Regions from separate parts of the Streptomyces sp. NPDC030840 genome, predicted to be linked through region 2. Evidence: riboswitches for the same ligand, from Rfam matches in the RefSeq annotation. Region 2 holds a riboswitch; the other holds the start of a gene.
The links. Region 2 has a riboswitch for cobalamin ahead of ACZ49J_RS31550 (CbtB domain-containing protein). Riboswitches for the same ligand answer to the same signal wherever they lie in the genome.
Positions count from the first base shown of each region.

Region 1 (4,513 bases), on a different contig from region 2:
ATCCGGTAGGAGGCACCGGAGGCCCGGGCCGCCAGCAGATCGGTGTCGGCGGTCGACAACAACAACACTGTGCTCATGCGGGCGCTCCCGGTGGAATGAAAGGCAGTCCTTGCGGCGCGCCCGACTCGATGAGCCGCCACAGCGCGTCCGTGTCCGCGTGTTCCTCGATCAGGTCGCCGAGCCGGTCGAGCTGTTCCTCGCGCAGCGCGGCGAACGACGTGTCGGGGGCCGGTACGAAGCGGCGGCCCGCGGCGGCGGCCACCTCCCGCAGGAAGGCCCGCCGGAAACCGTCCGACTCCAGCGAGCCGTGCCAGTGCGTGCCCCAGGTCTGGCCGACCCGGCAGCCGTCCAGGAACGGCTCACCACCCACGACGTCGGCGACCCCGTGATGGATCTCGTACCCCTCGACCCGCTCGCCGAGGGCCTCCCCCTCCGGCCGGGTGAGGGTCTTCTCGCGGGCGAACCGCACCCGCACGGGCAGGATCCCCAGCCCGTCGACGCGGCCCAGACGGCTCTCGACCTCGTCCTCGATGTGCTCGCCGAGGATCTGGAAGCCGCCGCAGACGCCGAGGACCGGGCGTCCCTCCGCGGCCCTGCGGACCAGGGCGTCCGCGAGCCGGCGCTCCCTGAGCCACTGGAGGGCCCGTACGGTTCCGCGCGTACCCGGGACCACCACCAGGTCGGCGTCCGTCAGCTCCTCCGGCCGGTCCACGAAGCGCACGACGACACCCGGCTCGGCGGCCAGCGCGTCCACGTCGGTGAAGTTGGACATGAGGGGGATGGCGCAGACGGCGACCCGGAGCACGTCCTCACCCACCGGAGGGGCGACGTTCGACTCCCGTACCGTCCCCCGCAGGGAGACCCTCAGCCCGTCCTCCTCGTCGATCCCGAGCCCGTGCCGGAAGGGCAGGACGCCGTACGTGTGGCGGCCGGTGAGCCCGTGCAGCATGTCCAGGCCGGGTTCCAGCAGGGACACGTCCCCGCGGAACTTGTTGACGAGGAACCCGGCCACCAGGGCCTGGTCCTCGCGCGACAGCAGGGCGACGGTCCCGAAGAAGGACGCGAAGACGCCGCCCCGGTCGATGTCGCCGACGACGAGGACGGGAAGCCCGGCGTTGCGGGCGATGCCCATGTTCACGATGTCGGTCCGCCGCAGATTGATCTCGGCGGGAGAACCGGCGCCCTCACAGATCACCGCGTCATACGTGCCCCGCAACTCCGCGAGGCAGTCCAGCACGGTGCCGAGGAGCTGCTGCTGCCGCCCGCCGTGGTAGCCGCGCGCGCTCAGCTCGCCCACGGGCTTGCCGAGGAGCACGACCTGACTGCTCTGCTCCCCTCCCGGCTTCAGCAGCACGGGATTCATCAGCGCGGTCGGCTCGACCCGGCAGGCCTGGGCCTGCATGGCCTGCGCCCGCCCGATCTCGGCACCCTCGCGCGTCACGAACGAATTGAGGGACATGTTCTGCGCCTTGAACGGCGCGACCTTGACGCCCTGCCGGACCAGCCACCGGCAGATCCCGGCGGTGACGACGCTCTTGCCCGCGTCCGAGGTGGTGCCGGCGACGAGAAGACCCCCGCTCATGCCTTCCGCCCCCTCGCGACGAGCCTCACGGCGACGGCCGCCCCCAACGCGAGCCAGCTCACCCGCCGTGACAGGCGCACGGCCCGTTCGATGTCGCCCACCTCCACGGCACGCCCCTCCCCGTTCAGCACGGGCCGATGCTCCACACGTCCGCCGTACGACAGGGTCCCGCCCAGCCGCACCCCCAGGGCACCCGCGAACGAGGCCTCCACGGGACCGGCGTTGGGACTCGGGTGCCGGCCCGCGTCGGCTCGCCACGCCCGAACGGCCCCCCGGGGATCGGGGCCCGCCACGGCGGCGAGGACGGCGGTGAGCCGGGCCCCCGGCCACCCCGCGAGGTCGTCGAGCCGGGCGGAGGCCCAGCCGTAGCGCCGGTAGCGGGGCGACTTGTGGCCGACCATGGCGTCGAGGGTGTTGACGGCCCGGAACCCGAGCAGCCCCGGCACTCCCGCGACGGAACCCCACACCAGGGCTCCCACCACGGCGTCCGACGTGTTCTCGGCGACCGACTCGACGACGGCCCGGGCGATCCCGTCGGCGTCGAGGGCCTGCGGGTCCCGCCCGCACAGATGCGGCAGCCGCGTCCGGGCGCCCTCGACGTCCCCCGTCCGCAGGGCACGCCCGATGGTCCTGGCCTCGCGCGCCAGCGAAGTACCCCCGACGACGGCCCAGGTGGCCGCGCCGGTCAGAGCGACGGAGGCGGCGGACGACGTTCTCACGGCACCAGCGGCGGCGGCTCCGAACGTGACGGCGCCACCGGCGCACACGAGGGTGTGCAGCGCGCCCCACCCGCGGTGGTCCCGCCACAACACCCGCTCCACGGCACCCGCGGCCCGCCCGAACACGGCGACCGGGTGCCCCCGGCGGGGATCGCCCAGGAGCAGGTCACCGAGGAGCCCGGCGGCGGCGCCGTACGCGAACACGCGATCGGCACGCATCGGTTCAGCCGACCGCTGTGGCCGCGGGTTCCGGCAGGGCGGTGGTGCTGACACTCAATCGGCAGCCGAGCATGGCGATATGTCCTCACTCAGGGTGTCCACGCCCTGGTTCGACGAGACCGACGGCGAGAGTTCCTGACTCCCGGGGATGGCTACCCCGGTCACAGTGGCGGGACCGCGCCGGACTTCCACCGGCTTCCTCTTCTGCCGCCCGTACATGGCTCCGGCAGTCCACCACGGGGTTGGAAGGGGCGTCAACTTGCCGTTGACCTGCGAAGGGAGAGTGTGCTGAGGCCCACATACGAGTGGGGTGCGGGACGGTGATCCGTCCCGCACCCCACTGCTTGGCGTGTCTCTGTCGTGTGCCGGTGTCAGGCCACGATCAGATAGATCCCGTACGCCACCGCCGCCGCGCAGGCGGCGAAGCACGCGTACGCCGCCGTCGTGGCGAGAGCCGCCGAGTTGCCGGAGGCCGTGGCCGTCTCGCGCTTGGAGAGGCCGACGATGCCGAGGGTGAAGAGGCCGACGAGGGCCACGGTGACCACGAGGCTGACTCCGAACACGGAGCCGAGGGCTGCCCAGTCGATGTGCATGGTGGTGTGTTTCCCTTGCTCAGAGAGCGGGCGCCGACGACTTCGCCGGGGTGTCGGCGGAGACGGTGGCGGTGGCCGCGAGGTCGTCGGTGAGCGGGCCTGCCGGGGGCGGGGTGACCGCCGCGATGGCCGTGGTCACGACGCCGGCGGGCTCGTCGGTGTCGTTGACGTTGGTGTGGTCGACCACCTCGCGGCGCGAGAGCAGCCAGATGGCGGCGCTGGACGCGACGAGGAAGACGGCGACCAGCGTCGTGCCCCAGGTGCCGAAGGAGGTCACCCACTCGGCTCCGGCGCCGACCACGGCCGCGGCCGGGAGCGTCAGGCCCCAGGCGACGAACATGCGGGTGGCCGTGGACCAGCGGACCACACCGCCCTTGCGGCCGAGCCCCGCGCCCATCACCGCGCCGGAGACGGAGTGCGTGGTGGAGAGGGAGAAACCGAGGTGGGAGGAGGCCAGGATGACCGTCGCCGCGCTGGTCTGGGCGGCGAAGCCCTGCTGCGGCTGGAGGTCGGTCAGGCCTTTGCCCATCGTGCGGATGATGCGCCAGCCACCCAGGTAGGTGCCGAGCGCGATGGCGACACCGGCGGAGAGGATGACCCAGACCGGCGGGTCGGAGTCGGGGGCGATCGCGCCGCCGGCGACCAGGGCCAGGGTGATGATGCCCATCGTCTTCTGGGCGTCGTTCGTGCCGTGGGCCAGGGAGACCAGGCCGGCCGAGGTGATCTGGCCGGCGCGGTAGCCCTTGGACGTGGCCTTCTCGTGGGCGTTCTTGCCGAGGGTGTACGTCAGCCGTGAGGCGAGCATCGCGGCGATGCCCGCGACCAGCGGCGCCGCGACGGCGGGGATCAGTACCTTCGTGACGAGGACGTCACCGTGCACCGCGCCCAGGCCGGCCGAGGCGACGGTCGCGCCGATCAGACCGCCCATGAGGGCGTGCGACGAACTCGACGGCAGTCCGACGAGCCAGGTCAGCAGGTTCCAGAGGATGGCGCCGACCAACGCGGCGAAGATCACTTCTGGTCGTATACCGGTCTCGTCGACGAGACCTTTCGAGATCGTGTTGGCGACCTCGATGGAGAGGAACGCGCCGACAAGGTTGAGCACGGCGGACATGGCCACCGCGACCTTGGGCTTCATCGCGCCGGTCGAGATGGTGGTGGCCATCGCGTTGGCGGTGTCGTGGAAACCGTTCGTAAAATCGAACGCGAGCGCGGTGACGACCACGATCGCGAGGATCAGCGAGAAGTTTTCCATTTACCCGGGCTTCTTTCGGACGTCAGTGGCACGTTGACCGTAGGCAACCTGGGTGAACGGAAGATGAACTGGGCTGAACCGAGGGATGTATCGATCGCGGTGTCGGCATTCCGTTTGTGGCGAGGGGTGGGTGCCTGGGCTGCTG
Region 1 covers NZ_JBVIEE010000004.1:62,760-67,272, reverse strand. The annotation lists gene cobN (cobaltochelatase subunit CobN) at 1-77, opposite strand, end outside; gene ACZ49J_RS10685 (cobyric acid synthase) at 74-1,582, opposite strand; gene ACZ49J_RS10680 (cobalamin biosynthesis protein) at 1,579-2,520, opposite strand; cobalamin riboswitch at 2,631-2,771, opposite strand; gene ACZ49J_RS10675 (hypothetical protein) at 2,892-3,113, opposite strand; gene ACZ49J_RS10670 (inorganic phosphate transporter) at 3,133-4,368, opposite strand.
Region 1: another riboswitch for cobalamin. It lies ahead of ACZ49J_RS10680 (cobalamin biosynthesis protein); the one in region 2 lies ahead of ACZ49J_RS31550 (CbtB domain-containing protein).

Region 2 (4,513 bases):
GGTGACCCGGGAGGCGCACGGGTGCCCGGGTGGGCGGTGAGAGAAACACGGGCGGCCGAGGGCGCGCGAGCACGGCCGCCCGCGCCGCACCCGTTCCGCGGGCGTGGTTTGACGGGTTCCGGCTCGGCTACCCGCCCGGTGTGACATCGACGACGACTTCTCAGCAGGAGCTCTTCCGGTTCCTCGAGGACCGCTTCGCGTGCGCACAGGCGTGCACGGAATGCGCGCGGGCGTGCGCCCTGCGCGCGAGCCTCGCCGACCCGGACGGGCCCAGGGACCAGGAACGTGTGCGGCGCAAGGGCATCATGTGCGCCGAGGTGTGCGACGCGACGTGCCGGGTGCTCTCCGAGCAGACCCACCAGGACGAGGCCGCCCTCCGGGCCCAGGTGGAGTGGTGCCGGGAGGTGTGCCTGGAGTGCGCGCACGCTTTCGACGCCCACCCCGGTGCCGAGGACAGCGCGAAGGCCTGCCGCGACTGCGCCCGCGCCTGCACGGACTTCCTCGCGACACTCGCTGCCTGAGGCGAGGGGCTGCCGCCAGGCTCGGCGACCCCGGACCCGGCTGTCGGCCTGACGGCCTCGTCCTCAAACGCCGGACGGGCCGGATGTACCTGCCCTCGCTGAAAACCCAAGCCCCGGCCAGGGAACTCAGCCCCGGCCGCGAAAATCAGCCCCTCCGGCGTTTGAGGAGCGGGGGTCCGGGGGCTGGCCCCCGAACCGGGGTCCGGGGCGGAGCCCCGCGGCGGGTCGAAGGGGCGCAGCCCCTGGGGAGGGGACGGGTAGGGGCGGCGGGGGCGAAATGAATCCTCGCCGACCGCCCCGCTCAGGACGCTCCCGCGAGCGGCGGCCCCCCGACCCGCACGTTCCAGCGCCCGCCCCGCCCGCTGAACTCGGTGGCCGTCAGCGGCGGCACGTCCACGCGCCAGAACGCGGATTCCGGCGCCCCCAGCACCCGTACCACCACGGCCCGTACGACGTCGGGCTCGACGACGGCGACCGTCCGGCCGTCGCCCCGGGCGGCCGTGTCGAGCCACAGTGCCACCCGGTCGCACAACGCCCGCACCGACTCGCCGCCGTGCGGCGCGGACTCGGGGTCGGTCAGCCAACGGGCCACCGCCTCGGGCTCGTCGGCGCTCACCTCGGTGAGCGTCGCCCCGCGCCAGCGCCCCACGTCCAGACCGGCCGGCCCGGGCGTCCCCCCGATGTCCAGCCCGAGCGCGGCAGCGGTCTCGCGGCAGCGGACCGTGGGGGAGGCCCAGGCCCGGTCGGGGGACCTCAGGGTGCCCGAGTTCGCCGTCGCCGCCCGCAGCCCGGACGGGTCGAGCGGGCATCCGTCGTCGAAGCGGGCCTCCCGCAGCGCCGCGTTCATCGCGGGTGAGATCAACATCACTCGGCTCGTCATTTCACGCTCTCCCGATCCGGCCACCTGTGCACCCAACCCCCTTGCCCTGTAAGGGACATGACCATCGGGCCGTGGTGTGACCAGCTCACCCGCACGCCGTGCGCCACCCATGCGCCCTTGGCCGGAACCTCACTTCGCGGTACCTTCTCGTCGATATTGACGACGGTCGACGGAAGCCGGTGAGAATCCGGCACGGTCGCGCCACTGTAAGCCCAGCACGATCCGCACCCGCCAAGTGCGGTGACGGCAGGGCAAGTCAGACCCGTGGCCGTCGTCCTGTGCACCACCGAGACGGGACGCGAGTTCCCCCAGGAGGTCCTGCCATGGCGCAGTCCGCCGTCGCCCAGCCGACCGCAACCCCCGCCGCTCCCACCGCGGTTCCGGCCAAGCTGCCGATCGGAGCGATCGCCCCCTGGGCGGTCTTCTTCGGCATCCTCATGCTGGTCCTGCTCTACTTCGTCGGCGCCGAACAGGGCGCCACCTCCCTCGTGTCCGGCGAGGGTGTCCACGAATGGGTGCACGACGCCCGCCACCTGCTCGGCTTCCCCTGCCACTGACGGCGGCGAGGAAGCTCACGAGCCGATGAACTCCGCAACGGTCAGGAACCTCCTGGTGCGCGGCATGCTCGCGGGACTCGCCGCGGGCCTGCTCGCCCTCGTCGTCGCCTACTTCCTGGGTGAACCACGCGTCGACCAGGCGATCGCGTTCGAGGAGGCCCACGCCCACGAACACGGCGGCGAGGAACTCGTCAGCCGCACCCTGCAGTCCACGGCGGGACTGTCCACCGGCGTCCTCGTGTACGGGGTCGCGTTCGGCGGCATCGCGGCCCTCGCGTACTGCTTCGCGCTCGGCCGCATCGGCCGCTTCGGGCCGCGCGCGAGCGCGCTGCTCCTGGCGGTGGCCGGGCTGGTCGCGGTCTATGTGGTCCCGTTCCTGAAGTACCCCGCCAATCCGCCCGCCGTGGGCGACCCCGACACCCTCGACCAGCGCACCACGCTGTACTTCCTGATGGTCGTGCTCAGCGTTCTGCTGGCCGTCGGGGCGGTGGTCCTGGGCAAGCGCCTCGCGCCACGCCTGGGCAACTGGAACGCCACCGTCGCGGCGGGCGCGTTCTTCGTCCTCGTCGTCGGCCTGGCGTACGCCTTCCTGCCGTCGTACGACAACGTCCCGGAGGGCTTCCCCGGCACCCTGCTGTGGCAGTACCGGTTGGCCGCCCTCGCCATCCAGGTGACCCTGTGGACCGCGTACGGTCTGCTCTTCGGGCTGCTCGCGGAACGCGTGCTGGCTCCGCGCACGGCGGGGCGCCAGGGGGCCGCCGCTCCGGCGACTCCCGTCCCGCACTGAGCTGTTGAGCGCGTCCCGCACTGACCTGTTGGGCGCGGGAGAAAGGCCCCCGGGTGACCGGGGGCCTTTCTCCTGTCCTGTCCCTCCCGGTCGCTCCCTCGTGTTCCCAATTACTGGAACACGTTCTACGGTGTGCGCCGTCAGGTCCGGCCTTGGGGAGCCAGGAGGCGCCGTGCATCTGGAATACACGCCCGAGCAGCAGCGGCTGCGCACCGAACTGCGCGCCTACTTCGCCAAGTTGGTGCCGGACAACGCGTACGCGCGGTACGGCGACCCGGCCTCCCAGAAGCGCTTCTACCGCGAGACCCTCCGCCGTCTCGGCACGGACGGCTGGCTCGGAGTCGGCTGGCCGAAGGAGTACGGCGGACGCGGGCTGACCCCCATGGAGCAGTTCATCTTCTTCGACGAGGCCGCCCAGGCGGGCGTCCCCCTGCCCCTGATGGCGCTCAACACGGTCGGCCCGACGATCATGCAGTTCGGCAGCGAGGAGCAGAAGGCGTACTTCCTGCCGCGCATCCTCTCCGGCGAGATCGATTTCGCGATCGGCTACAGCGAGCCCGACGCGGGCACCGACCTGGCCGCGCTCAGGACGCGCGCCGTACGGGAGGGCGACGAGTACGTCGTCAACGGCCAGAAGATCTGGACCACGAACGGCGACACCGCGGACTGGGTGTGGCTGGCCGTCCGCACCGACCCGGACGCCCCGCCCCACAAGGGCATCACCATGCTCCTGGTCCCGACCACCGACCCCGGCTACTCCTGCACCCTGATCAACACCCTCGCCTCCCACGACACCACCGCCAGCTACTACGAGAACATCCGCGTACCCGTCTCCCACCGCGTCGGGGAGGAGAACAAGGGCTGGCGCCTGATCACCAACCAGCTCAACCACGAACGCGTCACCCTCGCCGCCCACGGCACCATGGCGATCCGCTCCCTCCACAACGTGCAGCGCTGGGCCATGGAGACCAAACTCGCCGACGGCCGCCGCGTCATCGACCTGCCCTGGGTGCGCCGCCGCCTGGCCCAGACCCACACGAAGCTGGACGCGATGAAGCTGCTCAACTGGCAGATGGTGAACGCCGTCCAGGAGGGCACGCTCACCCCTCAGGACGCGTCCGCCGTCAAGGTCTACGGCTCCGAGGCGCGCCGCGACGCCTACGCCTGGCTCATGGAGGTCGTCGCCGCGGCCGGCGCCCTCAAGGAGGGCTCCGCGGGCGCTGTCCTCCACGGCGAGCTGGAGCGCGGCTACCGCTCGGCCGTGATCTTCACCTTCGGAGGCGGCAACAACGAGATCCAGCGCGAGATCATCTCGTGGATCGGCCTGGGGATGCCGCGCGTACGACGCTAGTCTGACTCCGTGGACGCTGCTCGAACAGGTGACCAGGGATTCTTCGGACCGGACTCGGTGACCTGGCAGGCGCACGGTGACCCGATGATGTGGATCGCCGGCATCCGCGCGCTGTACCTGCAGGCGCTCCACCCACGGACGGTGCGCGGCGTCATGCAGAACTCGGACTTCCGACGCGACGCCTGGGGCCGCTTGATGCGGACGGCCAACTTCGTCGGCACCATCACCTACGGCACCGCCGAGGCCGCGGAGCACGCGGGCGCCCGGATACGGAAGATCCACAGCAAGCTGTCCGCGACCGACCCCGACACGGGGGAGAGGTACCCGGTCGACGAGCCCGAGCTGCTGCTGTGGGTGCACTGCGCCGAGATCGACTCCTACCTGCACGTCCTGTGGCGCTCGGGGTTCCCTCTCACG
Region 2 covers NZ_JBVIEE010000018.1:82,348-86,860, reverse strand. The annotation lists gene ACZ49J_RS31560 (four-helix bundle copper-binding protein) at 141-521, shown strand; gene ACZ49J_RS31555 (histidine phosphatase family protein) at 823-1,401, opposite strand; cobalamin riboswitch at 1,548-1,688, shown strand; gene ACZ49J_RS31550 (CbtB domain-containing protein) at 1,725-1,958, shown strand; gene ACZ49J_RS31545 (CbtA family protein) at 1,984-2,745, shown strand; gene ACZ49J_RS31540 (acyl-CoA dehydrogenase family protein) at 2,918-4,096, shown strand; gene ACZ49J_RS31535 (oxygenase MpaB family protein) at 4,106-4,513, shown strand, end outside.